Regions from separate parts of the Mediterraneibacter torques genome, predicted to be linked through region 2. Evidence: riboswitches for the same ligand, from Rfam matches in the RefSeq annotation. Region 2 holds a riboswitch; the other holds the start of a gene.
The links. A riboswitch is a leader RNA that binds a small molecule or an ion and turns the genes downstream of it on or off. The one in region 2 is predicted to bind thiamine pyrophosphate.
Positions count from the first base shown of each region.

Region 1: linked by a shared signal. The riboswitch ahead of ACH9UM_RS09485 (hypothetical protein) and the one ahead of ACH9UM_RS01440 (energy-coupled thiamine transporter ThiT) in region 2 are both predicted to bind thiamine pyrophosphate.

Region 1 is NZ_CP172594.1:2,005,238-2,021,137, forward strand. It holds gene ACH9UM_RS09460 (ABC transporter permease) at 1-1,118, opposite strand, end outside; gene ACH9UM_RS09465 (NUDIX domain-containing protein) at 1,966-2,451, opposite strand; gene ACH9UM_RS09470 (HAD family phosphatase) at 2,454-3,110, opposite strand; gene thiE (thiamine phosphate synthase) at 3,100-3,741, opposite strand; gene thiD (bifunctional hydroxymethylpyrimidine kinase/phosphomethylpyrimidine kinase) at 3,753-4,295, opposite strand; gene ACH9UM_RS09485 (hypothetical protein) at 4,270-4,620, opposite strand; TPP riboswitch at 4,687-4,784, opposite strand; TPP riboswitch at 4,845-4,944, opposite strand; gene ACH9UM_RS09490 (relaxase/mobilization nuclease domain-containing protein) at 5,002-6,411, opposite strand; gene ACH9UM_RS09495 (CD1845 family protein) at 6,500-6,790, opposite strand; gene ACH9UM_RS09500 (cell wall metabolism sensor histidine kinase WalK) at 6,928-7,791, opposite strand; gene ACH9UM_RS09505 (ABC transporter permease) at 7,818-8,639, opposite strand; gene ACH9UM_RS09510 (ABC transporter ATP-binding protein) at 8,632-9,549, opposite strand; gene ACH9UM_RS09515 (response regulator transcription factor) at 9,607-10,275, opposite strand; gene ACH9UM_RS09520 (plasmid mobilization protein) at 10,407-10,751, opposite strand; gene ACH9UM_RS09525 (hypothetical protein) at 10,748-11,446, opposite strand; gene ACH9UM_RS09530 (DUF4316 domain-containing protein) at 11,446-12,366, opposite strand; gene ACH9UM_RS09535 (hypothetical protein) at 12,380-13,012, opposite strand; gene ACH9UM_RS09540 (cysteine-rich VLP protein) at 13,166-13,534, opposite strand; gene ACH9UM_RS09545 (hypothetical protein) at 13,540-13,923, opposite strand; gene ACH9UM_RS09550 (DNA topoisomerase 3) at 13,920-15,900, opposite strand, start outside.
Region 2 is NZ_CP172594.1:307,605-323,504, reverse strand. It holds gene ACH9UM_RS01470 (phosphatidylserine/phosphatidylglycerophosphate/cardiolipin synthase family protein) at 1-541, shown strand, start outside; gene ACH9UM_RS01465 (helix-turn-helix domain-containing protein) at 655-1,392, opposite strand; gene ACH9UM_RS01460 (sporulation initiation factor Spo0A C-terminal domain-containing protein) at 1,600-2,151, shown strand; gene ACH9UM_RS01455 (MATE family efflux transporter) at 2,311-3,687, shown strand; gene ACH9UM_RS01450 (sensor histidine kinase KdpD) at 3,843-5,141, opposite strand; gene ACH9UM_RS01445 (response regulator transcription factor) at 5,116-5,835, opposite strand; gene ACH9UM_RS01440 (energy-coupled thiamine transporter ThiT) at 6,130-6,795, opposite strand; TPP riboswitch at 6,832-6,940, opposite strand; gene ACH9UM_RS01435 (nucleoside triphosphate pyrophosphatase) at 7,222-7,866, opposite strand; gene ACH9UM_RS01430 (S24/S26 family peptidase) at 7,984-8,424, opposite strand; gene ACH9UM_RS01425 (hypothetical protein) at 8,537-8,686, opposite strand; gene ACH9UM_RS01420 (NPCBM/NEW2 domain-containing protein) at 8,711-11,170, opposite strand; gene ACH9UM_RS01415 (hypothetical protein) at 11,793-12,737, shown strand; gene uraA (uracil permease) at 12,963-14,225, shown strand; gene yaaA (peroxide stress protein YaaA) at 14,270-15,010, shown strand; gene ACH9UM_RS01400 (site-specific DNA-methyltransferase) at 15,167-15,900, opposite strand, start outside.

The DNA of each region.
Region 1 (15,900 bases), 1.3 Mb from region 2:
CGCAGCGCCTCAATAGGCGATACCATAGAGGCTTTCTTTACAGGGGTATGGACAGCAATTTTCAAGGCAATTTCTGTAACAAGGGCAATCACAACGGCACATTCCAGTGTAGTCATCCAATGCCAGCCGTCCGGGACGAAACAATAGCCCAAAACACTTCCCAATACAACACCGATAGGAATTGCAGCACAGGATAACAAAAAACTTTCTTTTCGCACGATACGCTTGATCTGAACCGATGTAGCCCCCAGCACACGCAGTCTGCCATATTCATGTGTTTTCCCGATAACAGAAATGTAGAACAGGCTGTAAATAACCAAAGAACAGGCCAGTACAATTAAACTGCTTGCTCCGATAATCACCAATAGCTCCAGCGTGGATTTTTCTTCTGCCAATCCAAAGTAGGTAGAGCTATACATAACATACTGTTCAGGTACACCGCTTTGTTCCGCAATTTCGTTTATCAGCAGTTTCAAAGTTTCGCTGTCCATATTTTCGGTATTTTTCACGCGAACCAAAAGATCGTAACAGTTTGCTTTTTCATACCGGCTATATAAGCCATCCGATACAATGACTTGATAAATACGGGACGCATTACTGCTTTGAATAATGCCGCAAACATGATATGTCTGATTTTTTCCAAAAGGCATATCCAGTGTAACGGTTTGATCCAGTTGAACCGGCAACCCTAAATGCTCCAAATAGGACTGTTCCACAATGATTTCATTTTCTGCCTCCGGCATTTTTCCCAGCAAGTCAGTAACGCCTTTTAGTTCAAGTGCATTTTGATCTCTGTAATACACATCCAAAGTATAGTCATTGATACGGCTCGTTCCCATTGCAGCCTCTTTGCCGACTGCTTCAATCTGGTTGTTATGTTCCAGTTTTTCAAAGACGGTACTGGTACTGTTAATAAAGCTGCCCTGATAGCGTCCTTGCAGATAAAGCCTATTTTCACGGTCTGTTCCGAGATTATATAGTGCTAATACCATCATCAAACTAACTGCAAAAGCAATCGTTATGATAATAAACGCATTGCGTCTTTTATCCGCTTTCATGCTTCGGTCTGCTAATTTTTTTACAATGGCGCTGGTGTCATTCTCAAAAGGCCATGTCATAGTTGTATCACCTCCATATTTGATAAGGCCATTGTAAACCCCAAATGTCCGCGAAATGTTACAGCGGACAAAAAATTTTATTTTTTTGCATTTCTCTGTTATAGCAGTTCAAAATAATAACTCTATTATAGGCAGTTATCAAAGGTTTATCAATGCGGCAACTGTAAACAGATTCTCTGCCAAAGACTCTTAAAACTACTGGCAAGCAATGCAATCTTACGTAAGATTGCGTATTTAGCAGAAATCCCGTTTCCGGAATTCCTGCTAATGCTTGTTGGTGACATATCCCCAAACCCCTGAGATCATTGCCGGTGGCAATGGCTGCGCGTTCCGTTGGAACGCTGAAAACCAAAAGCAGACAAATCTTATTGACGGGATTTTTCTGTGCTGCGCTGCGGTTGTGGTGGGGAAGAAATCTCTAATAGATATTCCACATTGGCCCGAACATTATGAAGTTCTTTCATATCATTTTTGGCCTGCTTATAGGCAGAATAGGCTTTCCGTTTTTGTTCCAGAAGATCGGTGTATTCCTCTCGGAGAGATTTGACAGAGGGGAGCTTTTTGATTCCCAGTTCGTCAAAATGATTCTTCGCTGTCTGGTGCAGTAAGATTTCCGCCTCATGTGCAACACGGAATTAAAAGGCTGAGCGCCAGCGGAAAAGATACCTCCTGTCTACGCATTTAGGGCGTTAAAAGTCCACGGAAATCAAGGGTTTTTCCGCATGGCCGGCAGGCAGGTGGATAAAGTTATCCTGTTCCCCGCAAAACGGGGTTCTAAATGCGGGAAAAAGGACAAAAAAGAAGCGCCGGATGCAGAGGCTTTGATACCTCTGCGCCCGGCGCTTTTTCAGCCTATTAGCTGATCTACATAGGTAATTAGAGGGTGCAGATGTTTCAGGCGAAACATCTCAAATAACTTATCTGGATTTACCCATTGAACATCCACAACTTCTGTTTCCTGTAAACGCATTTCTTCAATCTTTATATTCTTATGAAATAGCCAAACATCGTAAAAATCCTGCACATTTTCCCGTCTGCTCTGATAAATCAATTTTTCACTTCCGGGAGTAAGCAGTATTCCTAATTCTTCTTTTACCTCTCGGATTGCTCCTTGTAAACTGGTTTCCCCGGAAAGTACAGAACCACCCGTACATTCCCAATAAAGAGGGTATTGCTTTTTCGGATGCCGCTGTGATAAAAGATACTGCCCCTGCTGGTTGACGATCCATACACTCACAGATAAATGATACAGCCCTTTGGGTATGATTTCTCCACGGCACACTGTTATTCCAGACTTTTCCCGTTTTGCATTATATAAATCCCATTTTTCCATTTTCATACCTCTTTGTGTGGGATCGGTGCTTGCCGAAAATCAAGTAAGTAAATATCCGCAATCCTTTCTATTTCTGTACGCTGATCTGCGGAATACTTATCATAAATCCCGCCTGCTAACATACGGGCTGCCTTTGCGCTTTTAATTGCTGGAAGCACATCATCAAACACAATACAGTGTTCAGGTGCAACCCCTAATTTTCTTGCGGCCAATTCAAAGACATCCGAATATTCTTTTCCCCGCTGAACCTCATCTGTTGAACATAGAGCGCCAAATAATTCTAAAATAGAATTGTTCTTTAAGCATGGAATATAGAGCTTTTCCGGCAACCCCGTAGCAACTGCAAGTTTTATTCCATGTTCTTTTAAGCACAGAAGATAATCAAGGGCATAGGGCAGCAGACCGACATGGTTGCTGTATTCCTCGACCGCCATATTATTCCATTCCTCAATAATTCCCTCTACCGTTTCCTGCAATCCAAAAAGATCAATGGTATATTGTGCGGCTTCCTCAAAACTCCTTGCACATATTTCAGTTACATAATTTTCCGGGACGGGAAGATTTCTCTTTTTCAAAAACTGAATATCTATATGCTCCCATACATCCATTGAATCCAGAATTGTTCCATCTAAATCAAAGATTGCCGCATTAAAATCCATTTTTCTTTTCCTTTCCGCAAAATAAATCTTTCAGTTCCGCAGCAGCAGCTTTTATATCAGACTGCGCTATGATGGCAGATACAACAGCCAGCCCGTCAATTCCCATGGGCTTGAAACGCCCTGCATTTCCCTTATTGATACCGCCAATAACAACTATCGGCAAAGAAACGGCTGCGCGGATTTTCTGTAATTCTTCCATTGATACAGAATCAGCGTCGGTTTTAGTTCCAGTAGGGAACATTGCGCCAACTCCCAAATAATCTGCACCATCCTGTTGTGCCTGTATTGCTTCTGCAATGGAAGATGCGGATACTCCCAACAGCATATTTTCCCCAATTACTTTGCGGACGGCAGCCGCAGGTAAATCATGCTGTCCAATATGTACCCCCGTAGCCTGCACAGCCATTGCAATATCTATCCGGTCGTTTATGATAAGGGGAATATGGTATTTATCCGTAACCTGTTTCACGGCAACAGCCTGATTGTAAAATTCTAATGAGGACAATTCTTTTTCTCGGAGTTGTATCATTGTGCAGCCTCCTAAAATTGCCTGTTCCACCGCTTCTGTCAGGCTATCGCAGCTCATTAGTTGACGATCAGTAACAAGATAAAGTGTATAATCAAAGTTCATTTTGCACCTGCCTATTCTTTAGATAAACCATGCTGATACAATTCGTAGAAATGGTGCGTCGGGCCACAGCCTTTCCCAATCGCAAGAGAGTGTTCGATTGCCATTGTGACATATGCCTTTGCAGATTCGACTGCAAGCGGAACACTTTTTCCCTTTGCAAGCTGGGAAGCGATTGCAGAAGAAAAGGTACAGCCTGTCCCATGAGTATTTTTCGTATCAATGCGGGATGTTTCAAAATGGTAGAAATTTTCTCCATCAAATAGGACATCAACAGCATTTCCTATATGATGTCCACCCTTGACAACAATCGCCTTACAACCCATGGCATATATTTTTCTTGCGGCAGCCTCCATATCTGAAACTGTGGAAATCTGCATATCCGCTATTTTCTCTGCCTCTGGAATATTCGGAGTAAGTACATCGGCAAGTGGAATTACTGTGTCTATCAAGGTGGAAACCGCCGTAGGATTCATCAATGGGCAGCCATTTTTGGCATACATAACCGGGTCGATTACAACATTTTGGGGCTTATATTGTAATAGTTTCTTTGCCACCGCTTTCATACATTCTGGTGTAGAAAGCATCATCATCTGTTATGCAAAATTGCTTTAGATAATCCAGCCGCACTTCCGATTCCGTATCATTTACAAAGTTCAGCATGGAGTAGTAAAGCTGAATTTCTCTTAATGTAGCAGCATGAAAAATTGCCTTTCCGTATATGCGGGCATAGTTTTTCAGATAGATACTATCCTGAATCATATATCTCTTGAATTTTTCAAGAGGTAGCTTTCCAGTTTGCACTTCCTGCACAAATGGGGTAGCTGCACATTCTTCCCAAATGGGGATGTTGTGGGTTAAGATGTCTTTCATAAATGCCATGTTTGATCCTCCTAAGATAAAAAAATAGAGCCTCTAAAACAATTAGAAGCTCTTTCAGACGCAATACGAGCGTAAGAAATTGCTTCCCTACGCCGGTATTAGCCGACAGGTCCAGAGGTCAGGTCTTACCTTTTTCAACTTGTTCAGTTCCCTCGCAAACACATATCATATCTTATTCAATTAAAAAAGGACATTCCCAAAACAGAGAATGTCCAAAAAATACGAATCTGTATTCTTCAGCTCCCTGCGTTGGTATTAGCCAACAGGTTCAAAGGGTCAGGTTTTAACCTTCTCAACTACAAGGTAGTCCCCCTGCTTGAGTATTATTATAGTTAAGAAGTCCCGGAAAGTCAAGGTCTATAGAATTCAAGTTAGCAAACCTTATTGACGGGATTTTTCTGTGCTGCGCTGCGGTTGTGGTGGGGAAGAAATCTCTAATAGGTATTCCACATTGGCCCGAACATTATGAAGTTCTTTCATATCATTTTTGGCCTGCTTATAGGCAGAATAGGCTTTCCGTTTTTGTTCCAGAAGATCGGTGTATTCCTCCCGGAGAGATTTGACAGAGGGGAGCTTTTTGATTCCCAGCTCGTCAAAATGATTCTTTGCCGCCTGGTGCAGCAGAATTTCAGCTTCATGTTCTGTTTGGAATTTTTTGCTGTACCCGGCTTTGCGATATTCTACATAGACAGCCCGCGTTTTCGCATAGTTTACGATCTGTTTTTGCAGCTCGGCATTGGCGTTCATTTTTGACTCCAGATCTTTGATCTGAACGGATAAGGTATTGAAATTAGTGGTAGTGGCGTTGGCTTTTTCCAGAAGATCCTCATAACCCATATCGCCATGTTCTTTTAAGTAGAGCACTGCCTGAGAAAGCTGCTTTAGGTTGAACACTTTTGCCCAGCGCTCATAACCAGGGCCCTTGCCGGAACGGATTGCAGCTTCAATATCAACCAGCAATCCAACTTTGGAAACCGTTTTTTTAGAAAAGGCATGGCGGGGTTTTACTGTCCGTGTACCGGCAATCCGTTCTTTGATGGCCTGTTCTGTATAATCGCCTTTGAGCGTATCGCATCGGGTATAATTTTCTTGTCCCGGAACTCGGAACCGAAGATGTTTTCTTTCACGGTTGACTTCCAGCCCAGCAGTTTCCAGCTTCTGTAGAAGTTCCTCAAAATCTTTTGGCTTTTCCTCTAATGCAGCATCAATAGCAATGCGTATCTGCTCCTGAAAGGAAAGCTGCTTTTTATTTCCCAGCCATGTGCCATAATGCTCCCGGCTGGGTTTCGGATTTTCTACAATCGAAAGTCCATGCTCCAAACACAGCTTGTCATTCATTCGCCGGATTGCCCAGGTAGAACCCCAGAAGTTGCGAAATTTTTTCTGACAGTCCAGTGTAGTAGAGTTGATAATGATGTGATTATGGACATGGTGCTTATCCACATGGGTGCAGACAACAAAGGCATGGTTTCCTTTTGTGAGCTTCAGTGCCAGCTCCCTGCCGATCTGATTAGCTTCTTCTGGCGTAACTTCGCCGGGCTTAAATGCCTGACGGAGATGGTAGGCGATCACATCATCTGCACCCTGATTTCTGCCGGTCAGATTTGCATACTGTCGTTTGGAAAGAAGAAACTCTGCATCAGCAAGCCGGGTATCACACTCATAGCCATAAATGAATTTTCCAAAATCGGTTTTCTGCGGATTTTCTACATAATCAATAATATCTGAGATCGCAGTAGAGATATTCCGACCTTTTCCTACATGCAGAGGCATCAGTCTTGTGGTCGCTATTTTCGTCACCTCCTTAACTTAATTCCAATCAGAGAAGTTATAATTGCAGAAAAAGAGCGGGGCTGCCTATGCGCCCCGCCAAATCTGCTTAACCAAATATAAAATCCTTTAAGGCACTGTTTGCCCCGCCAATGATCCCTACCAGCCATGCAGCCGCCAGAGGCAGACCGTATGGACTGATAAGAAAGGCGATCATAAGCCATGCAAGACCCGGCAAAAATCCTGCGACAAAGAACAGCACCAATGCCGCCAGAAAGATGATCCCAGAAAGAATCCCAAGTACCGCACCGGAAAGAACCACTAAAAATTTACATACCAGATAAAGAATCCCCGTAACCAGCATAAAGGGAAGTGCCAGTAATTTACCTATCAAACGCATACGCTTTGCCTCCTTTCAGAAGGGCATCTGCCCTTATAAAAATTTTACCGTGACGGCAAAAAGAAAGCAACGGCTTTCCGGCTGTTTATGAAATGTTTGCAAATCCCCGGATCAGTTTATCCATGCCATCTTAAAGGCTATTTAAACAATCGAAAAAAAAGTGTTATAGATAAAATTGGCTTATTATATTCTATATTTCCGATTTTTCCATCTATTTTCTTTAGTAATTCTTTTACAATATACAATCCCAAACCGGAACCACCTTTGGTGCGTGATTTATCAACGGTGTAAAACTTGCTGAATAATAAATTTATATCCATCTCATCAAGGGATTGCGTTGAATTTTTAATCATGAACACGCCTTCCTGGTTAATGGACACTTCAATATAGTTATCAGAATAACGGATTGCATTTGTAATTAGATTTTCAATAATACGTTTACAAATAAGGTTATTGCCATATATCCACACCGGAGATTTTTCTGTTTGAATAATCGGCTGGATTTCCCCAAATTCATAATACTTTTCAATTAAGCAATCTGTAACAATTCTATTTATATCAACCTTCTCACATTCAACATCAAACTGCTCATTTTCCACCACAGATAAATCATAAAATTCTTGCACCAGATCTGTGAGATAATCTGTTTTTGCTTTAATGATTTCAATATATTGGTCTTGCTCCTGTTTATCTTCACATTCTTGTAAAAGTGTTAGATAACCCTGTATAGATGTTAATGGGGTTCTTAGATCATGGCTTATATTAGATATAGATTGCTTTAACTGATCTTCTTCTTGCTTAATTTGAACTTGCAGTTTCTTATGCAGGGTATCTTTTTGATTGATCGCATAAGCTAACTCTTCAATATCTCTATTTGATAAAGATACTCTTATTTTTCGTTTTTCCTTTATCTGCTTATTTATATTGCGAATTGTTCTAGTAATAGAAAAAAGGGAACATGCTAATATGAATATAGAACATATCAATAAAAAATAGAACATATCCGCATTTCCCCTTTCTGTTGTAATTAGTGTATTTCTTGTTTTCTCAATATCAATGCTGACACCAGGAATGTAATAATTACAGTTCCTACAAAATAAAGTAAGATATTGATTTCCAAATGATTTACCATATTATAAGAACACGTATTCATCCAATAATACATCGGATTGATTTTTAAGTACGTTAGAACTCGCCACGATTGAGCAGACATATTATCCCATGTCATCATATAAATAAGAGGTCCGCTAAAAGTAAATAATGACATAGTTCCTACCACAATAGCTGTATGCTTAAATATCACACACAGCATGAGTGTAATACCGATAAAGGCTCCCATAACCATGCAATTTAGCCCTGCAATTTTCAACATTGGAAGTAATTGTATCGGCACATTGTATTTTGTACATTCAATTATAAATGCAACCATAATAAATGAAAAATATAAAATGATGCTGGTAACAGTAATCACGATATACTTTGCAATAAAGAATTTTAGTCGGCTTTGTCCACTTGCAATCGCAATTTTAATCGTTGAATCTGTATATTCTCTGGAAAAGAAAACAACAGAAAATATAAGAACAATCAGCCAGAAAAATACCGTATAAGACGTGGCAGTCCTTATAATTTCTTCAATCATTGGATGTACCTGATCACTATATGCACGAGCAAGAAATCCTACGGTTTCTCCTATCTTCCATGTTTCATCTACGCTGGAACTAGATACTACAAATTGTTGCTGACCTCCTATGGAAAAGATACCAAAAACAGCTAAAATCAATGCAAATGTTAGATATAACGCCTTTGTATGAAATAATTTATAAAATTCTGCCCGTATTTGATTATACATTTTTTCTACCCCCTATTAGATTTTCAAAGTATGTTTCCAAATCTTCTCCCTGAACAGAGATTTCATCAATGATGATTTCATTGTCGGTTAGTAATTTGGAAATCATTCTTACATTATCTAAACAATCATAAATCCGAATAGAATTGTCTGGATAAACGGAATAGTTTTTAATATTAGCTTTTTGTTCTAATATGAGAGTGGTTTTCTGTATATTATCTGTTTTCAAACAAATATGCCGTTTACATTCTTCATTCAATTTTTCAGCAGAAATTTGTTTTAAAAGTTCTCCCTTATGAAGAAAGCCATAACAAGTGGCGAGCTGGTGCAATTCGCTTAATATATGGCTGGATATTAAAATGGTGGTTTCCCGTTCTTTCACTAATTTTTTAAGAAGTTCCCGTAATTCGATAATTCCCGTAGGATCAAGTCCATTGACAGGTTCATCCAATATTAAAAATTCTGGCTCACCTAATAATGCAACGCCCAGTGCAAGCCGCTGTTTCATCCCTAATGAAAAATTCGCTACTCTTTTTTTACCTGCGTTCGATAAGCCAATCAATTCTAAAGTATCAGCAATGCAGCTTTTATTCGGAATACCTCTCTGTATTCTTTGCACTTCCAGATTTTGTGAAGCAGTCATATCTTTATATAGTGCCGGCATTTCAATCGTACACCCGATTTTTGATCGTTCATATTGCAGATTATCATTATGCCCAAATAGAATAATTTCTCCTTCACTTTTAAAATTAAGACCTGTCAATAATCTGATTAGCGTTGTTTTTCCTGCTCCATTTTCGCCCACAAGTCCATATATTTCGCCTTTTGGAATAGTTAAGTTTACATTTTTTAAAGCATAGAAATCTTTATATTTTTTGCTCAGGTTTTTTGTTTCGCATATAAATTTTGTCATCCTAAACAACTCCTTTCCATGCCACTATATATGATAACTCTAAAGAAAATCTAAAGATTATTTCATTTTATATCCAATCCCCCAAATAGTTTGTATATAATCTTCATTTGTAATTGATTTAATTTTCTTACGAATATGACTAATATGAGTATTGATTGTATCGTCATCATACGCATAAGGTTCATTCCAAATGGATTCATATAAATTTTGTTTTGAAAATATTTTCTGTGGGTATTGCAATAGCAATTCTAAAATGCTCAATTCTGTTGATGTAAATGGTACTAATACTCCGTTTATATAAACCAAAGAGTTATTGATCTTTATATTTTTGTATATCAAAGTATTATTATTTTGATAAGGATTATCGACAGTCCGTTTTAAATTTGCCTCAATACGTGCAAGAAGCTCATACAAATCAAATGGTTTTGTCATGTAGTCATCTGCCCCTATTTTTAATAATTCTATTTTGGTCTGAACCATTGTTTTTGCTGATACAACAATAACAGGAGCGTTTGTAAATTTTCGCAATTTCTGTAATACATCATCCCCATTCAGCCCTGGCAACATAATGTCAAGTATTATCAAGTCCGGAACAAAAGATTTGCACAAATTTATTCCTTCTATACCATTTAAAGCATATTGAACACTATATTTATTATTTTCCAAGAATTTTTTAATCATATTGCAAATATCTATATCATCTTCAATAATAACAATTTTACACATTTTTATTTACCTCCATGCCAAATTATTTTATCATAGGAACTTATCGTTATCCACATAATAATATCGTCGATAAAAAACTGTTAAGAATAAATGAACCCATATCAAGATGCCATTTCAAAATTAGTTTAATATTATGAAAGATTTGCAAATCCCCGGATCAGTTTGTCCATGCCATCCCAAAGGCTGTCCAGACGGGTGCGGATGTCATCTATATCTGCGGCATAAATATTGCCGGTCTCATTGGCCCGTCTGGTATATTGGTTTAAGTTATTGGAACAAATGCGGAGAAGCCGGATCATTTCCTGAATATCTCCCATATCAAGGTGAATGATGTAACCGTCTACGGCCATCTTTCGCAGATATGCCGACAGGTTGGTAATGCCAAGTTCCGCCATGCGTTCTTTTACCAGTTCGGCCTCCGGTTCGGACATGACAAATTCGACGCGGACGGATTTTTTGTTATGCCCGCCCTTCATCGTTCCAACCCTCTTTTATGAGATGAGACCTCCTGTGTTGAAACCACCGTCTTTGCTCTTTTGAGTTTTTCCCGCAGGGTGGTCTTTTCCAGCTTATCAAGATATTCCTCCAGATTTCCGGCTGTCGCATGATAGCTGCGTTTGAAGCGTTCCCGTTTTAGAATCATCATCAGCTCCGGCTCATTTTCCGGCAGATAAGTCATTGTTTTAGGGGCTCCATGCTCTGGCATAAACCGGTTCATAAGCTGTCTCCGTTCCTGATAGGGAATCGTGATAACATTTCCATCCGCAAATGCAACGGCTACATTTCCGATTGGACAGGTCAGCTTTTTCATCCGTTCCACATGTTCTCTATAATTTAGCGGATAGAGATTGCCAAATATTTTTCCGTCCCTGACTTCTTTCAAAGAGATGGCATAAGCCAAAACGGGATCATTTGTCTGTTCCTGGTAAAACCGCCACACTTTGTTTTCATGGCTGCCCTCCAGATAAACTTCCCGTTCACGCAGGGTATAGGTTCCGCAGGGGCGTGACATCCAAAGAAGCTGTTTATCCTCTGAACGGTCTGACACAGCCAGTTTTGAGATCAGTTCTTTATCCAGGTCAAAGTCCTCTTTATAATGTTGGGTATGAAGATCTACGATACGGGAAAGAGCACCCAGAAGCTCTACATCCTCAAATCTTACCCCAGCCATCAGCGTTCCCTTTCCGGTACAGGAGGGATCATCTGCCTTGCTTCATGCTCCGGTTTGTCTGCTTTCAGACGGTCCATCAAAGACGGCTTTGCTTCCGGCATCAGCTCCCGGATTTCTTCATCTGTCTGTCCATCTGTCAGATCCGGACGCACAGGAGGTTCGTTGTTCAGCCTGCCATCCAGCATATTGTAGTTGCCGGTCTGGCCTTCCTCATAAAGCTCCGCATTGCGAAGATAACTTTCCGGCGCCTGAAACGGCTGTCCGGCAAACAGAATTTCTTTTTGGGTGGTAAACTGTGCAAGGACGCCATTTTGCAGTCTCGCAAATTCTTCATACTGACACAGGGTAAGCCCTCGTTCCAGCATTTCCGCCTGGGTATGCGCCCAGCCTTCTCCATAAAGAAAATAATACATGTCTGGCTGATCACAGACAAAACACAGGGAGCCGTCCTGATTGTCATAGTAAGATGGCTGCATATCCTGATAATGGCAGCGTTCCTCACGCCCCAAATATACACGGTTGTCCGCACCCAGCATAGCGACCATGCCTGCGTAATTACTATGGACCGCAGATCGGATTTCTACCAGCGGATCTGTTTGAGAAGGAATCTGTCTGCCCGGAATCTCATTTTGTTTTTCCGCTGTATCATTTCTTGGTGTCACTTCTTCATGGCTGCGTGCATCCAGCTCCGGTTGAGACGTTCCTTTCCGAACAGCACCGGGTTCCGGTTCTTTTTCTTTCACATAGTATCGGACATTTGCTGTCGTATGCTCGTTGGCTTCCTTTGCATAGTTTTCAGCATCGGCTTTGCTATCAAATTCCAACGGTTTTCCATTTTCCTTGCACCAGCTTTGTGCCGGTCCGAAAATAGAAGTGCTGCTTCGTACCGCCCATACACCATAGGTCAGTTTCTTTTCCATTCCGCATCCCTCCTTATCGTTCCTGCTGTTTGGAAGTTTGTTGCTTTTTTACCGGGTCTGCCGGTTTTGTTGCTTTTAGCTGCTGACGGAGAGAATTCTTATGCTCCGGTTCGGAATCTGTGATGTTGACATATTCGCCAATGATACAGAGCGCTTCTCCATAACTGCCGGAAGCAAATACCCGATCAGACATTTCTTTTGCCTGTTCTTTCAGACCATGCTCCCGCAAAGTACGAGAAGCAATACCCAGCAGATTAAAAATGTTCCCATCTGCTCCGATCAGTGGACAATCCGGTTTATCTGCCAACGCTCCCGGTGTTTCTATAAATCCGCCTAAATAATTCGGCACAAAGTCCGACAGCCATGTGCCACCATAGACTTCATGAGTCTGTAAACGCCACAGGGCAAGTTTTCCTATATCCAGTTTCACATCATCAAACGGGTAAAGCAGACAGGTCAGTTCGCCGTGCTGAAAAGTGGCCACATTCTCAAACTGACTGCCATCTTTCAATATGCCTGCATTTGTCAGCATTTCATTGATCCCATCCACCCATTCTGTCAGATCCCCGCCACAGCCCTGTAAAATCAGTCCTTCCTTATCGGTCATACGACGAAGATCCTCTGCGGTAATCGTGTTGATATTCAAAAAATCGCCTCCTATCGTTTTTGTTAAAATATATGTTTTGTCCGCAACTTAACCTCATTTCAAAGCACCGGAGTATTCTTATATAGCTCCCTTAAAAACAGGTGCAAAAAACCCTTGAAAATCAAGGACTTTTAAGGCTAAATTGCGGACATATCATGGTTGGTTTTGCCGCTTCCTACGTTTGCGTTCCCGCTCGGATTTCCGTCTTGCATAGATCCGGCAGGCATCAGAACAATATGCCTGACTGGTCGTAGGAAGATACGCCTTTCCACACACAGGGCATATTTTCTGTCTCATGGAGGTGTCCTCGCCGGTAATGGCTGATTCCAGTGCTGCATCCACCGGCAGCACCGCTTTTTCAAAGTACCTGCAATAAGCGCCGGTCCACCATTTATTCAGCATATAGCAAGAGCTGTCCAAAGGAAGGCAGATCTTATCCTGAGAGTCATAGTTGGCGCACAGCTCTGTAACCAGCTTTCGGATCGCAGCCCGTTCCGAGCGGTTCAATTCTCTCTCTGCCATAACGCCTACCTTTCCGGGGCACTGCTTTGCCGGCCACTGGAAATTCCAGTTGTGTCAGTAACATTCCTGGGCTGTGAAAGGGCATCGGCGATAGAGTTCCGCTTTTTCTGTTTCGGTTCATGGTAAATAAAAAGTTCGTTTTTTCCAGGCACATACAATAAGCCATTTTCTTCGCACCGGAAAACATCACATTCTTTGTCGGTTGAGATGGCATAAAACCCCTTGTAATCATAGGGCACCTTTTGCCGCTCCTGATAGGTACACATCCCTAAGTTGGGGTCACTTGCCAGTCGTTTCGATATGGCGAAAAAGTCACCTTCTTTTTTGTGAAATTTTCGTATGGGCGTGAAGTGATAACCGCCATATTCAAAGGTTTTTCGATCACTCATTTACGCCTGCCTTTCTTTACGGGAAATTCCAGCTTGAAATTCACATATTTACCGCCGGTATCATCCAGGATCACTTCCGCATCATAGGTCTTTCCTGTTTTTTCACTGTAAAGCCCGGACATAGAAATACGGCCCTCTTTCAAAAGAGCCGCTGCCACAGACTTTGTGATGGATTTTTTCTTGCTGGAAAAGAAACGGTTATCTTTCCAAAGAGCAAAAGAACATTCCCTGTTGTCGCAGAAAAAACCTTTCTTTCCTTCATATACCGGGGCGCCGCAGCGAGGACATACCCCTACGGCTTCATGCACAGTTCCTTTGGAAGAAGGAAACAGATCCGCAAAACGTTCCTCCGGGGCAGTATGTTCTTTTACCAGCGTCCGGCTCATATCTGCAATCTGATCCATAAAAGATGTTGCCGACAGTTCGCCATGTTCCACTTGTTTCAGCATGGATTCCCATTCTGCAGTTAAGATGGGAGATTTGATATTGTCCGGCAGGACTGCAATCAGGTTCCTTCCTTTTTCCGTCGGAATGAGCTGCTTTTTCTTTCTCTGTACAAATCCGGCAGAAACCAGCTTTTCCAGTGTTGCCGCACGGGTAGCCGGAGTACCCAATCCTTTACGCTCGGCATCGTCCGGCATATCTTCCGCACCGGCATTTTCCATAGCGGACAGCAGCGTGTCCTCCGTATAGTGTTTTGGCGGTGAAGTTTTCCCTTCACGGAGACTTGCTGACACAGTTTCAAAAGTCTGTCCTTCCTTCAGCACAGGGAGAGCGGCATCTTCGTTTTCTCTATGTTCCGTTTCACTTTGCCTGATACTCATACGGTGAATCCGTTCCACCTCTTTCCAGCCGGACTGTAAGATGGTCTTTCCTTTTGCCGTAAAAGTATGTCTCTGACAGTCCAGCATAGCGGTGACCGTTTCAAACCGGTGTGCCTGCGTTGTGGCACAAAGCAGCCTGACGGCAAGCAGGGTAAGCACATCCCGCTCCCCGGAAGGAAGCTCGGTCAAGTCTGTTCGTGCAATTTCAACAGTTGGGATGATAGCATGGTGGTCGGTCACTTTGCTGTCGTCTGTTACCCGGTCAATGTCCGGCTCTCCGGCGCAGCCTTTTCCAAAGGGCATATTGTCACGCAGCCATAGGATCAGGGAAGCGGCGGTTGCCTGCATGTCCTTCGTCAAATACTGGCTGTCCGTTCTCGGATAGGTTGCCAGCTTCTTTTCATAGAGAGATTGCACATAATCAAGAGTCTGTTGAGCCGTATAGCCATAAATACGGTTACATTCCCTTTGCAGAGTTGTAAGGTCATAAAGGCGGGGAGGCTGTATGGTTTTTACCTGCTTTTCCACAGAACGCACAAAAGCGGAGTTGTGGTCACAATCCATACGGATTTTTTCAGCCTCGGATCGTTCCGTCATTTTTTCGCCGGAAGCAGTAAAACCTCCGCAGGTGATTTCCGGCACATAAAAAGGCTTGCTGATGAAGGATTCAATATCCGACTCACGCTGTACCAAAAGTGCCAGCGTCGGTGACATAACACGGCCGACATTTAGTGTGACACCATACAGGACTGAAAAAAGCCGGGTGGCATTGATCCCGATCAGCCAGTCGGCTCCTGCCCGGCATACTGCCGCATCATAGAGCTTATCGTAATCACTGCCGGGACGGAGACGGTCAAAGCCCTCCCGGATCGCCGCATCCTCCATACTGGAAATCCAAAGGCGTTCCATAGGCTTATTACATCCGGCATATTCATAGACCAGACGGAAGATCAGTTCTCCTTCACGCCCGGCGTCCGTAGCGCATACCACGGAATCAACACGTTTGTCCTTCATCAGCCGGCACAAAAGGGCAAGCTGCGTTTTCTTATCCTTTGGAACTTCATATTTCCAGTTTTCCGGTAGGATTGGAAGATCCTCATACCGCCATTTGGCGTACTGTTCTTTGTAAGCCTCCGGCTGTGCCAGTTCCAAA
Region 2 (15,900 bases):
GATGTGGTACTCTCTTCACCGGCTTATGATGTCCGGAAAACAGGCGACGATCTACACCCCTTACATTATATGCGGCAGGGAAATGTACGACGATCTTTCTCAGCTCACAGATAATAACGTCTCTGTCGAGATCATTACAAATGATGTCGCAAAAGGCGCCAATCCGTGGGGCTGTACAGATTACTTAAATGAAAAAGAAAAGATATGGAGAACCGGTGTGAAAGTTTACGAATATATGGCTCCCCATTCCTGCCATACGAAAGCCGTTCTCATAGATGACCGCATGAGTATCGTCGGTTCTTACAATCTTGACATGCGAAGCACATATCTTGATACCGAATTAATGCTTGCCGTCGATTCAACCGAATTAAACGCAATTATACGAAAAGAAGCCGAACATGATAAAACCTTTTCAAAAACGATGGAAAACGGAAAATATACCTACGGGGAAAATTACAAAACAAAAGAATTAAGCACCGGAAAGAAATTATTCTACGCAACATTAAGACAAATTATCAAACCGCTCCGAAGATTCTTATAGACAACTTTATTAAAAACTCTTTATAGACAAAACTTTTATGATTAAATTTTTACAGCCGAATTTCTTATGATCGATATCTTCTCTGATCGGATTTATCTGCACGGAAACGAGAATCACAAATCAGGCATCCCTTGTACCTTCCCGAGAACTGTTCCCATGCAGATAAACCGGTCTTTCGGCTTTACTACTACATCCTGTTCCAATACGTTCAATGCTTTCAGCTTTTTCTCTTCATTTTCCTGATATAATAATCTCAAATAATAAACTTCATTTACTAAGAAAATTCCTATTTCATTTTGACCTGCTTTTTTTTCGGTCAATGCGATCACATCCCCGTTCCGAAAAACAGGCTCGTATCTGTCTGTCTGAAGCTGCAGGCAAAATTCCATGCCGTCTATCATATTCTCCTTGCGTACACGGAATTCAAAATATTCTGCTCTTTTTTTACAAATCGCATCAATCCCTCCTCCCATATCTTTCATACACGGAAAAGAAATCCATTCTTCCTGCTGCATTCTCGAATACTCTTCTTCGATCACCATACGAACAAGTTTTTTCCCGCTGCTCGTCAACTGCCTGTACTTTTCAAGAGCATATATCTCATCCTGTGTGATCGCTCTTTTACATGCGATGGCAATCTCTCTGTTTCTTACATACTCTTCATAAAAGTAATTCGCATCTACTTCAAGCGTGATCATCAGCGCAACAAAAATATCCGGTTTCGGATAGCTGATTCCATTCTCATAATTTGCAATAGCAGACGGTGTAACCTGCACCGCTTCGGCAAGCTGTACTCTTGACATGTTTAACTCCTGACGTCGCTTACGAATCTTATTTCTGATCATCGTCATGATTTTAACCCTCTCTTCACCACATATTATTCAAAGTATATTACAAATTTCCTGTAAAAGCAATCGCTTTTTCAAGATTATTGTAGTTTCTCATTGACATTTTATTAAATCTGTCGTAAACTGATGTAGAAATAGCCGTAAAATTGGTATATTTTCTTAATATGAATCAATTTTCTTAGGTAATATTAACAACTAGAATCGAGGGGCATGATGAAAGATTATGTAATAGATGTACTGATGAACATCGGAGTTCCGGCAGGAATCAAAGGTTTTACTTATATTTGCGACGCAATAGAATTATTTAATACCGATCCATACTATCCTGACGGAAAGATATCAGCACTCTATATCGATATCGCTAAAAAGTATCACACAACACCATCAAGAGTAGAGCGTTCCATACGACACGCTTTCGATATTGCACTTACAAAAGGTGATCCTGATATGGTATCCCGCTATCTGGATCTGACAAACAGACAGAACTCCACGCTATTGCGGACACTCTATCTTCGAATCGGGCAAGAACGCCGCAGACATCAGGCAGAACGGCATCATCAGCAATGCAACCCACAAACTTGTACCTCACAGACTTGTGAGTTTAAAGCACAGATATATATGGAAGCAATGAAAACCTTATCCGAAGAGATCGAATCTTTGTTTAATCGCACTCTTGCTTCTGTAAGAGATGATATTCATCCGACAGACGACGGACAAAGTGAACGGAGCTGTTCCGGATTTCCAAAATCTTTAAAATCTTAAAGACTCGGCTCTTTCTTATTTTATTTTTATCATCTTTGAAAACAGCTCCGCAAAACAACATATGTTTGAATTTCACTTGGTTTTACCTCGCTTTTCATATATAATATTAGGCGTTTCACAAACGCCTAATACCGAAAATTATTGAAAGGAGATGGTTCTATGTCTACCAACATTCAGAAAAACCAGATTACAGAAGGCATTATTTGGCGGCAGCTTCTACTTTTCTTCTTTCCCATTTTACTCGGGACTTTCTTTCAACAGCTATACAACACGATTGACAGTGTTATCGTCGGTCAATTCGTCGGAAAAGAAGCTCTCGCCGCAGTAGGAGGTTCTTCTGCTCAGATCGTTGCTTTTGTAGTCGGATTTTTTACCGGGCTTTCTTCCGGGGCATCCGTAACGATTGCACAATTTTTCGGTGCGAAAGACTCCCGCTCTGCAAATAAAGGTCTTCACACAGCTTACGCGATCGCCGCTTTCGGAGGTTTGATCCTTACCGTATCAGGAATAATTCTGACTCCGTTTCTTTTAGAGATGATGAATACGCCTGCCGATATTGTAGCAGATTCCGCCGTTTACTTAAGGATCTACTTTGCCGGAATCATTTTCGTCCTCATTTACAACATGGGATCGGCAATACTGCGCGCCACCGGAGATTCCAAACGTCCGCTCTATTATTTGATCGTCTGCTGCATCATCAACATCGTGCTTGACGTTTTATTCGTTATCGTATTCCATATGGGTGTTATGGGAGTTGCCGTTGCCACCCTCATCGCACAGGCTGTAAGCGCCGTACTTGTCACTTTAAAACTGATGCGCTCTGAAGGCATATTAAAACTTTCCGTCAAACAGATCCGTTTCCACGGTTCGATTTTGAAAATGCAGTTAAAACTCGGACTGCCGACCGGATTTGAAGCGATCCTGTTCTCTATTACAAATATTGCCATTCAATCTGCTGTCAACACTTTCGGCACGGACACAACCGCCGCATGGTCAGCCTACGGAAAACTGGACGCAATTTTTTGGATGGTCAGCACTGCGTTCGGAATTGCGATCACAACATTCGTAGGGCAAAACTACGGCGCCGGAAAAATGGATCGCGTACGCAAAAGTACCCGCGTATGCCTTCTTATGGATTTTATTGTTTCCGCCGTACTTGTTGTCTTTCTGATCGCCGCACGATTCCTTTTATTCCGGTTATTTACAAACGACAGTCATGTAATTGAAATCGGATGCGACATGCTCGTTCTGATCACGCCATGGTACATTGTATATGTCTTTATCGAAGTTATCGCCGGAGCGCTGCGCGGAGTCGGAAACGTCGTCGTTCCGGTAGCCATTACTCTGCTTGGCGTCTGCGTCCTTCGCATCGCATGGCTTGCCGCCATGCTGAAAATCTCACCGACGATATCGGCGATTATTTTAAGCTATCCGGTAACATGGGTTATCACAGCGCTTGCATTTATCATCTACTATATATACATAACCCATAAAACTATCGCCGGAAGTTCTAAAAAGCATGTTCCAAAATTGTAAGCAGCCGATAAAATCTTAGATAGACCCGGACTTGGACTATCTGCGCTGCGAGAGTAAAAAAGCAAAAAATTACCCGAATCATCATAAAGTAATATACTCACATAAGAAACGGGTGATTTTTTGCTTTTCTGCATTCTTCTGCATAATAATCAAAATTATGTTGTCTTTTTCGGAAATTTCAAACAGGCTTTAAACTGATCGCAGTCGATCAATATATCAAATTCTCCCCCGAGCGCTTTGGCATAAGTACTTACGATCGCCAGTCCAAGTCCGTTTCCGTCTCCGGTTCTTGCCTTATCTCCTCTTGCAAACCTTTCGATAATATCTTCTTTTGTAAAATCCATCGGATATCCCGATGTGTTTGTTACTTCCAGCCATACTTCCTCTTTTCCTTCCGACTGCAAAAGCTTCGTTTTCACAAAGACACGCGTTCCCTTTGCAGAATATTTCAACGCATTTTCAATCAGATTCTGGCAGATTCTGTAAAAATAAGAATTGTCCGATATAAGCTGTGTATCTTCTTTTGTCAGATCGGTAACAAATTCCAAATGACTTTCTTTTATCCTGTCATCCATATCCGCAAAGATCTGTTCGATCATCCGATTTACCTCGAACGGCTCCGGATGCAGCTCTACATTTCCGCTGCTTGCTTTTGCAAGATTAAATAAACTGTTGATCATTTCTTTTAGTTTCTCTGCCCGCTCTGAAATCACATCCACATAATCGCGGACAATATCGCTTAATTCTTCCCTCTTGATCAGTTCAATATAGCCGACCATCGACGTAAGCGGCGTTTTCAGATCATGGGAAACATTTGTAATAAGATCTACTCTGAGCTGATCGCTGCGCGATACTTTTTCAAGACTCTTTCGCTCGATCTCTAGCGCTTCTTTGATCCTGTTTTGATTTATCTTTTCAAAATTACACATGATCATGTCTAACTGTTTCTTTTTAAAGTGATTCATCACCGCTCCGGCAAGCACAAACTGAACGAGCGCCGATAAAATCATGACATAACCCGATGCATAATTGTATTGCCATCCTGTTCCTATATACATTCCGCCGTTCATTAAGTACGACATATACCACAAAGCGATCAAAAGAGCTGTTCCGCCTATCCACTGCAGTCTGCGATTCCTGATTTTCCACCTGTTCTGCCATTTCACATACGCATCCTTTTCTCCCGGATCCCATTCACGGAATTTCCTCATAATGAGAAATGCGGTCAGTATCATCTGCCCTGCTCCAAATAAAGCATTTCCCAATATCCCGAAAAACAATGATTCTCCGGTCGGATGGTACGTACGGTACACTACAACACTATACCAGAATGCGATTCCAAACCCTGCCAGCACAAAACAAAATAGTTTCACTGCAATCCCTGTACTGCTAAGCCAGCATTTCTCTAAAAAACTTTTCGCCTTTGACTTAATATTTTTCCATTTTGTATCCAATACCCCACACCACCTTTACATATCTTGGTTTCTTTGCATCAATCTCAATTTTCTCCCGAATGTGTCTGATATGAACCATTACCGTGTTTTCCACTGTATAGTTTGCCGATTCCTGCCAGACATTTTCATAAATCTGCTCCGAAGAAAACACCTGCCCCGGATGTTCCATCAAAAGTTCTAAAATTTTATACTCCGTAGCCGTCAGCCTCACTTCCTCCCCTTCCACAAGTACGATCCGCTGTTTTTTGTCAAGTACAAGGCCTCCGTTTATGATCTGATCATCATTTTCCTTCGGAAGCTCGCCTCCCCACGCCCTGTATCTCCTCAAATGCGCTTTCACGCGAGCCATCAACTCCGCCGGATTATAGGGCTTTTCCACATAATCGTCCGCACCAAGCACAAGTCCCGATACCTTATCACTTTCCTCCGTCTTTGCCGAAAGAATAATAACCGGAATCCTGTATTTCTCCCGAAGCTTCATAAGAGCAGACAAGCCATTTAACCGTGGCATCATAACATCAAGCAGAATTAAATCTACCGGATTCTGCTCAAGCAAGTTTAACGCTTCCATTCCATCATACGCCGGAATCACCCGGTATCCTTCGTATTTTAAAAGTTCACTGATCGAATATACAATTTCTTTGTTGTCATCAACAACCATGACAACCTCTCCCATATTCATTTCCTCTGCCATCATTCTCTCCTCTCGTTTTCCTTTATCTGATATAAACAGTACACTTCCACTGTTAAAAAAAACTCGATGTAATTCTTAAATTTTTCTTATAAAAGGCCGTCGGGAATTTCCTTTCATACATTTCCTTTCCAAGCAGTGGATCGCCGGTATAATCCGCCACTTTTTGTGGCGGCAAGCCGGGCAATCGGCTTGGATTGCACAACGTGCAATCATTATACCACAAACGATAACAGGCGATCCGGAAATTTCTTTATTTCCGAACCGCCTGTCATCTTTACACATGTGAATTTTATTTTATTCCGCCGCAATCTGCTTTACCTTACCGAGTCCCTTTGCCACGGCAGGAATGCAAATGATCACGAGCGTAATCGCCGCTTCCGCCAAAAGAAAGCTATAATTATATGCAATCGGATAGATCGCTGTCAATGATTTCGGGAAGTTATCGGGCATGTAATCCATCCAATACAAATATCCCCCAAGTGCGTGAAACGCACCTCTTGCCAAAACTGCCGCGATATAACCTTTAAGCAGTCCGTGCTTCTTTTTTGCAAAAAATCCTGCCACACCAAGAGCTGCAAATGCCAGAATATAATCACAGCACACTTGGAAAAAAGAAAGTACATACGGTTCCTGTATAAACTGCAGGATTCCATAAGCAAGACCTACCAAAACTCCTGTTCCGACACCGTACCAGTTTGCCACAAGTACAATAAACAGCATGCTGCATAATGTCACACTGCCTCCCCATGGCATCTGAAAAATCTTTACATAAGACGTAACAAACGCCAGGGCCATTGCAGCCGCACAAAATACTAGCTGCTTTGTCGTCATTTTTTGACGCTTAGATCTCTTTCCCGCGAAAAATACTGCCGCCAGAAAAAGTACGATCCCGACGGATATCGTGACAACATATCCCGCAGTTGTCAGCCCGCCTTCTGCATTTACAAGTAAATCAAACATAAAAAAACCTCCTGTTCTCAGATTGAAAACAAAAGGTATAAACACTCATAACATAATCCCTACGTTGGCATTATCCAAATCAGGTTATGGGTCGAAGTTCCCAACTTCCTCTCAGCCTGTAACACAAGCTCCCCTTGTCATCAATCTATATGTAATTTTTTAGTAACAGTTTAGCCATACAGTGTGTGTGAAGCACAAAACATGCCTGCATGTTTTTGCAAGCGGACATCTGTATGTGCTAAGCGCCTATTTATGAGTAAAACAGTGGCGTCAGCCACAATAAGCACGCAGTGCGGTTTTACGAATGGCGTGGGATAAACTGTTACATCTTTGACCGTATCCATAATAACCTCTTTGACAAAAAATGTCAAGAAATTTGAACAATCATCCTGTCCGGCCTTTTATATGGGCATCGCTGTGCCCCCATCAGTCCTTCTCCGCTATTTCTTTTAACTGTCGATACACATAAGATACCGGGAGTCCGACCACGTTATAATAATCTCCGTCGATCCGTTCGATATAAGCTGCAAACTGCCCCTGTATACCATACGCTCCGGCTTTGTCAAGAGGTTCTCCTGTTGCGGCATATTCCCGAATCTCTTCGTCACTCATAGGATTGACAAAAACTTCCGTTTCAACTGCATGAACAACCGACTTTCTTTTTCCCTCATCGTCATAATCCAAAATTGCCACGCCTGTATACACTTTGTGACTTCTTCCCTGCAGACTTCGGATCATACGGACGGCATCTGCCTCATCTTTCGGTTTCCCTAAAATACTTCCGTCTGACACAACGATCGTATCCGCTCCGATCACAATCGTATCCAACAGTACATTATTTTTCTTATCAAAACTTATCTGCTTCACCTGCTCTTGTTTTTCCCGTAAATCATCCGCAACATTTTCCGCCTTTGAAAGCGCAAGCTCTTTTACAATCTCTTCGGGGATCAGACTATGATAAACTTCTTCTTTGTCACTGACTCTTACTTCAAATGAAATTCCGATCTGCTCAAGGAGCTCCCGCCTTCTCGGGGAAGCCGACCCAAGAATAATTCTTTTCTTTGTCTGCATTTTCACTTCTCTGCTTTCTTCTATTTATTTTATTTACTCCAAGTATACAACAACCAATGTATATGTGTACACAAAGAATGTCACCCTTTGTAAAAAACATACTTTACATAAATTATTTCATTGAGCAGTCCTGGCTTTTTTAATACGTTGCAGCTTATTTTTTATACGAAGAATTGCCGCTCGGATCAAAAACAAATCACACCACAAATGAACATATAGACGGTATGTCGGATATCTCACAGAAATATGTTTCTCACCACGATAAAATTCGGTCACGACACCAAGTATCCACTCCTCCGGCACATTCTCTTTCCACCAGCGATTGTCCCCACAGATGATATATCCTTCCTTTTTCACATGCAGGATACGATGCAGCACATATTTTCCGTCCGGTCGCCGATAAAGCGGAAGATCGTATCGCTTTAATCTTCCATGAACCGGTTCTATAATAATTGTATCCCTTCGATTACGCAACATCGGTTCCATGCTGTCTCCGACGGTTGTAGAGACACAGGTTTTCCCCGATCGAAGTTCTTCTTCTAAAGATGTATTGCGCATAACGTCTCCTCTATAAAATCTATCTTTCACTACAGATAATTTTATAAAAACATCCTTGACAGATCTTTATAATCTGCCAAGGATGTTTTTCATCTAATGAAAATAACTTTAGTTATGGAGTTTCTGGCCCCCACTCATCAGTATCCTCGCCGCCTCCAATATTTCCTTCAGTACCGCCATCATTAACAAAAGATGTTGTAATAATATCCTCTGTTCCAAATCTTACAACTTCTAATTCCGGCTCTAAAAATGTTTTTCTCACTTCTATTCCTCCTGCCTTCTCTTCTTATCGAATTGTATATTGCGCCATGTCGCTATATACAGTATGTTGCTCACCACTATTGTCCTGATATGTTACATATCCTCTTGCATACCAAGTTGTTGTTCTGCTCGTTTTTAAATACTGTGTGAAGTTTGCCAAATATAAATCTGTATTTACACCATATTTTTTCAAACGGGTAGTTGCTGTTGTATCTAATGTCAATTCTTGTTGTACTTCCTGAATTGCTGCATAGCCTGTACTATCAGTTGCCACAACACCGGCTTTTATAACTTTATAATCTGCATCTGTCGGAACAGAATATTTTGACAAAAACTTCACTCTTCCATTTGCATAGGACACATCGCACAAAACCGAAACTTCTTTTTGAATTTCTTCTGCTTCTTCAACATAAACAGATGTCACAGCTATGTCTTTATATACTGTAAATGTATAAGATTCATTGTAACAGATCGGTTTTTCATTCACAGTCCAGTGTGAAAACTTCTTTCCTTCAGGAGCCTGTGCTGCTACAACTCTTACCTGATCTCCGACTTCACAATATTTTGTTTCTGTGTTTCCGTTGTTATTGATCGTAACAACCGCCTTTAACTGCAATCCTTCGATCGACGTCTTCAAAGATTCAACAATCAATTTCACCTCTTCTACTGAAAGAGCTGTATTGTCTTTCGCTGCTTTTGCATCTGCAAGATCGTCTTCAAGCGCTTTTCTCGTTGCTTCCGTATATTTCTCCGCAAAATTTTCTTCCTTCATCCTGCTTTCTGCCGCAGCAATCGCTTCTTCTAACGCCGTATCGTCGCGGGTAACCGTAACAATACACTGTGCCGTTATATTAGGATAATTCACAGAACTTACTTTAATTGTTGCATTTCCCGCTTTATGAGCTGTGACAACTCCGCCGTCAACAGTAGCGACTTCCTCATTATCAGATTCCCATAAAACTTCTTGATCTGTCGCGTCTTCCGGGGTGATCGCTGCCTGCAGCGTCGCCGTCTTCTGCTCTTCCGTTCCTCCGACTTTCAAAGCCAATGCATCCTGATCTAATGTTATTCCCGTAACTGCGATTTCTACAGTTTCATATAATTTTGCATTTGCCCAACACGTATGCAGTTTCCCGCCATTTCCGTTGTTCCATGCGCTTGCAGGGCACTCTAGCTTCATATGAGTCGTTCCTTCCGGTAATTTCACACGAATACTTCGCAATCCACCGTTTGCCGAAAGATCTTCTGCATAATACTGCTGTGTATAATTACTTCCGTCTGTACTTGTAGAAACTTTAAATTTCGCTTTCACATTTGCAAAAACACCGCCGTCTGACGCAATCTGATGATTCTCGACACCGATGTCGGCAGAAAACATCTTGTAGCCTGTCACATCATATACAATCGAAGACGGCTCATGTGCACCTATGCCTTTTGTATATGTATTTATTGTAGACGTATCTTTCTTGATTGCTATCAACCTGTTTCCATCCGGACACAGATCTTTCTTAACTCCACCCCATGCAGTATTTCCGGACAAGTGCGTTAAATCCGACACATAAACTCCTGTTCCCAATTCATCCTGAAATTCCATTTTGAACTGTTCCAACTGTTGGAAAACAGCCTCAAGTTCTTCTTTTGTCGTGCTTTCCTGCGCTAACTTTGCTTCTGCCTCTGCCTTAATCGGATCAAATTTTGCTCTGGAATATACTTTACCCGAATCTGCGTTTCCGCTAAGCACGTTCAACTCCATCTGTGATTCCATCTGTGCAAGTTTTTCTCGTATTCTGATTTTTAAAGCTTCTGTTTCCGCATCTTTTTTTACCGGAGTCAATATACTGATTTCTGCCGCCGATATATGCTGATTGGGAGCGCTTCCATCCGTATGAATGACAGTAAGTTTTACTTTTTTGACATTCTCAACTTCTGCATCAAATACAAATTCCTTTTCGGATTTATTCTCTGCCGACCAATTAGCTCCCGGGTTGTTATAACTAATATGTAAGTTATTTCCTACATTTTCCCAATTTTCAGTTCCGTCTTTCTGAACCGAAACACTAAATTCTGTCACTGTTCCGTTTCCAAACGCGTCCTGCCTCGGAAGATAAGTAATCCCCTGGATGCTCTGCGCGTTCTGAAGTTCTACTGTTATCGTATTGTTGCCTGTCAGAGCGCCGTCTTCCCTGTTCGGCTGATTATCTCCGCTATAACACGAATGATAATAAGACGTAATCACTCCGTCTGTCGCATTGACTGCATGTCCCGTTCCGGGCGATGCCGCGCCTTCACCTGTACTTGATTCATTATCCGCCTCCGTATCCGCTGTTGTCGTCAGCTCTGTATAAGGCACTTTCTTATACCCCGATTCACTGACTTCTTCATTCCATACCCAATCAGCGCTTGCCTGTACGTTCACCGGAAATGCGCTTCCTGTAATAACCATCGCTCCAGCGCATAATAAAGCGAATGTCTGTTTCATTTTCATAATCTTATCCACCTCTTCCTTTTTTCTATACTTGCAATCCATAATTCAACGGTCTGCAGAAATATTCATATATTGCTTTTCTTCCCTCACCTCCCGGTTCCCTTATAATTATCGAAATCTCTGTTTCGACTCGAATGATAAATGATGTTATATCTTTATAATTTTACCCCCCCCCCTGTATTTTTCTGTCAATATGTTTTGTGTATTTTTTTCTAATATTTCTTTTATATCTTAATTTTTTTGTGCATTTTTACTCTATTTTGCCAATATTTACATTTTCAGATTCCCCACCATTCTTCCTTCCCACAGATTTTTATATCAATTTTTCTAATAGCAAAACAGATAATATATTATTGTTTCTCATTTACAGATATGCTATGATAATTCCACTCACAGAAATTCTTTCTGTGAAAAATACCGGCAGCTTCACCGGTCTGAGGAATTCCCTCAAAATTACCCGATACAATACAACAACAGTTTTTGCATGGATAGTCTTGTAGAACAGCTCTTTTTTTCGTATACTGATTCTAAATAAAAGAAACTCGTTTTTCTAAAATCCTTTTAAAAATCACGAGCAAAAGGCGTTTCAGAAAAGAGTTTTCTTGTTCTATAGGACTCATTCATGCACATGAAAGGAGAGCCTATGACAGGAAAAGAAAACAGAGAAATTAAAAACAGTGTCTTTGTAGATCTGTTCTATGAGGACGAATCAGCAGAAGCGAACGAGATCGCGCTTTTTAATGCAATCCATGATGAGCCGTTGCCGGAAGGAACGAAGATTCGGAAATTCCGTGTAGACAATACGATCTATATGAATTTTCAAAACGATATTTCTTTTGACGCAGGAGGAAAAGTGATCGTATTCGGCGAGCATCAGTCTGCGGTCAATGAAAACATGCCCCTTCGGAGTCTGCTGTACATCGGACGTGCTTATGAAAGGCTTGTACCGCCGAGAAGCCGGTATAAAAAGAAAATCGTTTCCCTTCCGACACCGGAATTTTACACATTCTATAACGGAAAAGAAAAGTGGGAAAAGGAAAAAGAACTGCGCCTGTCAGATGCCTATATCGTAAAAGACGGTGAGCCGAGTCTGGAGTTGAAAGTGAAAGTTATCAATATCCGGCCGGAAGAACATCATGAAATCTTAGAAAGGTGTCAGGTACTGAAAGAATACAGCCAGTTCATGGAAATCGTGCAGAACTATCAGATCTCCGGGGAGGAAGAGCCTTATAAAAAAGCGATAAAAGAGTGCATCGAAAGAGGAATTCTTGCTGATTATTTAATGCGAAAAGGAAGCGAGGTTGTCAATATGTTATTAGACGAATACGACTATGAGACAGATATTGAAGTGCAAAGAGAAGAGGCAAGAGAAGAAGGAAGAAAACTGGGAAGAGAAGAGGGAAGAATGCAGGGACGAGAAGAGGAACGAAAAGAATTTCTCCAAAAAATCTGCTCTCTCATTCAGAAAAAACTTGAAAAAGGAAAAACAGTTTCCGAAATTGCAAATGATCTTGAAGATACGGAAGAAAATATTTCTCATTTGATCAAGCAATTTCATCTAAATTAATCTTATATGCTTTTGTATGATTAAAAAGGAAAAAGTCCAAAGTTGCCCAAACCCCATCTACTGCTTACAATCTCATGATGTGCCTTTTGGCACTTCCGACGATTTATACTGTAAGCAGCTCTTTGAGGCTAAATTTATAATGACAGCCTTCCCTTTACTATGCTAAAATGTAAAAGATTATGAGAAAAACATATGAGAAATATGAAAATGAGGAGGATTTAAACTTTGGAAAACAAAAAAATTATCCAAGTAGAAGAAAAAGTACCTTTCAAGCTGCTCGTACCGCTAAGCATACAACATATGTTTGCAATGTTCGGTGCGTCCGTACTTGTTCCGTTCGTATTCGGACTGAATCCGGCCGTTGTTTTATTTATGAACGGAATCGGAACATTATTGTTCATCCTGATTACAAAAGGAAAAGCGCCTGCATACCTCGGCTCCAGTTTTGCATTTCTTGCACCGGCGGGAATTGTAATTGAAAAATGGGGTTACAGCTATGCACTCGGCGGATTTGTGGCAGTCGGATTCTTAGGATGTGTCCTTGCTTTGATCATCCGCAAATTCGGTTCCAAATGGATCGACGTTGTACTTCCCCCTGCCGCTATGGGACCGGTTGTCGCACTGATCGGACTTGAACTTGCCGGAACAGCCGCTTCCAATGCAGGTCTTACGGCATCTTCCATCGATCCGAAAAATGTGATCGTATTTCTTGTCACACTTTTAACCGCTGTCCTTGGATCTGTATTGTTCCGCAAATTTTTTGCCGTGATTCCGATCCTGATCGCTATCATTGCCGGATATATCGCGGCTCTTTTATGTGGAATCGTTGATTTCAGTAAAGTTGCTTCAGCATCATTTTTTGCGCTTCCGAACTTCTCCACGCCAAAATTCAAATGGGAAGCAATCGTGATCATTCTGCCTGTTATCCTTGTTATCGCCTCTGAACATATCGGACATCAGATCGTAACAAGCAAAATCGTCGGACGCGACCTTCTGAAAGATCCGGGCCTGCACCGTTCCCTCTTTGCAGATAATTTTTCCACGATGATCTCAGGATTTATCGGCTCCGTACCGACAACAACATACGGCGAAAACATCGGAGTTATGGCTATGACAAAAGTTTACAGCGTATACGTTATCGCAGGCGCCGCAGTACTGTCGATCATCTGTTCTTTCATTGGGAAAATGACGACTTTGATCAGCACTATCCCCGGCCCTGTTATCGGCGGAATTTCATTCCTTCTGTACGGAATGATCGGCACGTCAGGTATCCGCATCCTTGTCGATTCTCAAGTTGACTACGCAAGATCAAGAAATATGGCAATGACCTCTATTATTTTCGTAACCGGACTATCCGGTATCAAAGTACAGTTTGGAAGTATTCAGCTTACAGGTATGGTACTGGCATGTGTTGTCGGAATGATCATGGGATTGATGTTCTTCCTCTTCGATAAGCTAAAACTTACGAATGACAGAGAAAACTGCTAAAACACACTGAAAAAACAAAAAGAAAGAACAGAGGAATAATTACCATGCTGAAAATTGTCATTTCACCGGCAAAAAAGATGAATATCACAGATGAATTCCCCTGTAACGCCACTGTCCCGGTCTTTTCTGACCGGGCAGATGTGCTTCACGGGATTTTAAAAAATAAAAATATACAGGAACTGAAAACACTTTGGAAATGCAGTGATAAACTTGCCGAACAGAATTATCAAAGACTTCATGCCTTTTCTCCCGATCAGGCGGTAACACCGGCGCTTCTTGCCTATGAAGGAATTCAATATCAACACATTGCTCCTTCCGTTTTTACAGATGCCCAGTGGCATTATGTAAATGTTCACCTTCGCATTTTATCCGGATTTTACGGAATCTTAAAACCGACAGACAAAGTTATTCCCTATCGTTTGGAAATGCAGGCAAAGTTAGAAGCTGCTAAAAAGAACGACCTTTATGAATACTGGAGCGATACGCTGTACCAAAGTCTCCTCGCAGAAGGGATGACCGAACTTGTCAATCTCGCTTCCGCAGAATACAGTAAAGTAATCCTTCCCTACAAAAATATCCGCTGCATTACATGTATTTTCGGCGAAGAGGTAAACGGAAAAATAAAAGTCAAGGGCACTCAGGCTAAGATTGCCCGAGGCGAAATGGTACGCTGGATGGCAGATCAGAAAATCGAAAGCGTTTCGGACATCCGTGAATTCAAAGAACTGGGATATCGTTTTTCTCCCTCTCATTCCACGGAGGACACTTACACTTTTTCTCTTTGATCTAACTGCAGCTTTGTTTTGTATATGCGGACATATCACTCCCATTTGGGTCGCAAACGATAACTTGGGCTGCTGACTATAACTTTGACTACAGACTATAGTTTTTCCGCAGACTATGACTTTAGTTGCCGACTATAACTTTGCTCCAGGACTCTTTCATATTACTTTTATCTGTGTCTCCGGTGAGATCGTACGAAAAAGCTCGCTCATATTGATCTTCGCAGCACTGTCCGAAAAACTTGCGTCACAAAATACTGCCCGGCGCGGATGCTGTCCGGCAATCTTTCTGATCACAGTCTCGGATATATTTTCATTAAAGCAGGCGGCTAACTCTTTTCCGTCATAATAATGCACTGTATAACCACTGATTTTCTCCGAAGAGTACGGCTTTGACAATAAAAGTCCCCATTCCGTCAGACAGGCGAACAAAAGATCTAAGTCTGTACGATCAGGCTTAATATTTGTCTCAAGTCCGTAAAGCATTTCCTGCGTATACTCTTCAGGCATGTAATAAACATCCTCCATATTACTTTCATCAAGCCGCAGCACACGAAATCCAAAATCTCTGTTTTCGCATCCGTTTTCCCGTTTTATTTTTTCTGCTGCCCGGCGGATCCGTTCTTTTCCGATCTCACAGATTGTCTTATATCCTGCCTTATACGCTTCACTTTTTTTATCACATTCCTGCGGTATCTGAACTAAAATATAGTGCAGATCTATGTTTTTATCCGCCTCAGTCTGCATCACCGCATGAGCCGTTGTCGCCGATCCTGAAAAGAAATCCATTACGATATCGCCGTCTTTTGCCGCCATATTGATAAAATATTGTATGACGTTGACCGGCTTTACATTCTCAAACACTCTTTTTCCGTCAAACAGTTCCTGTACGC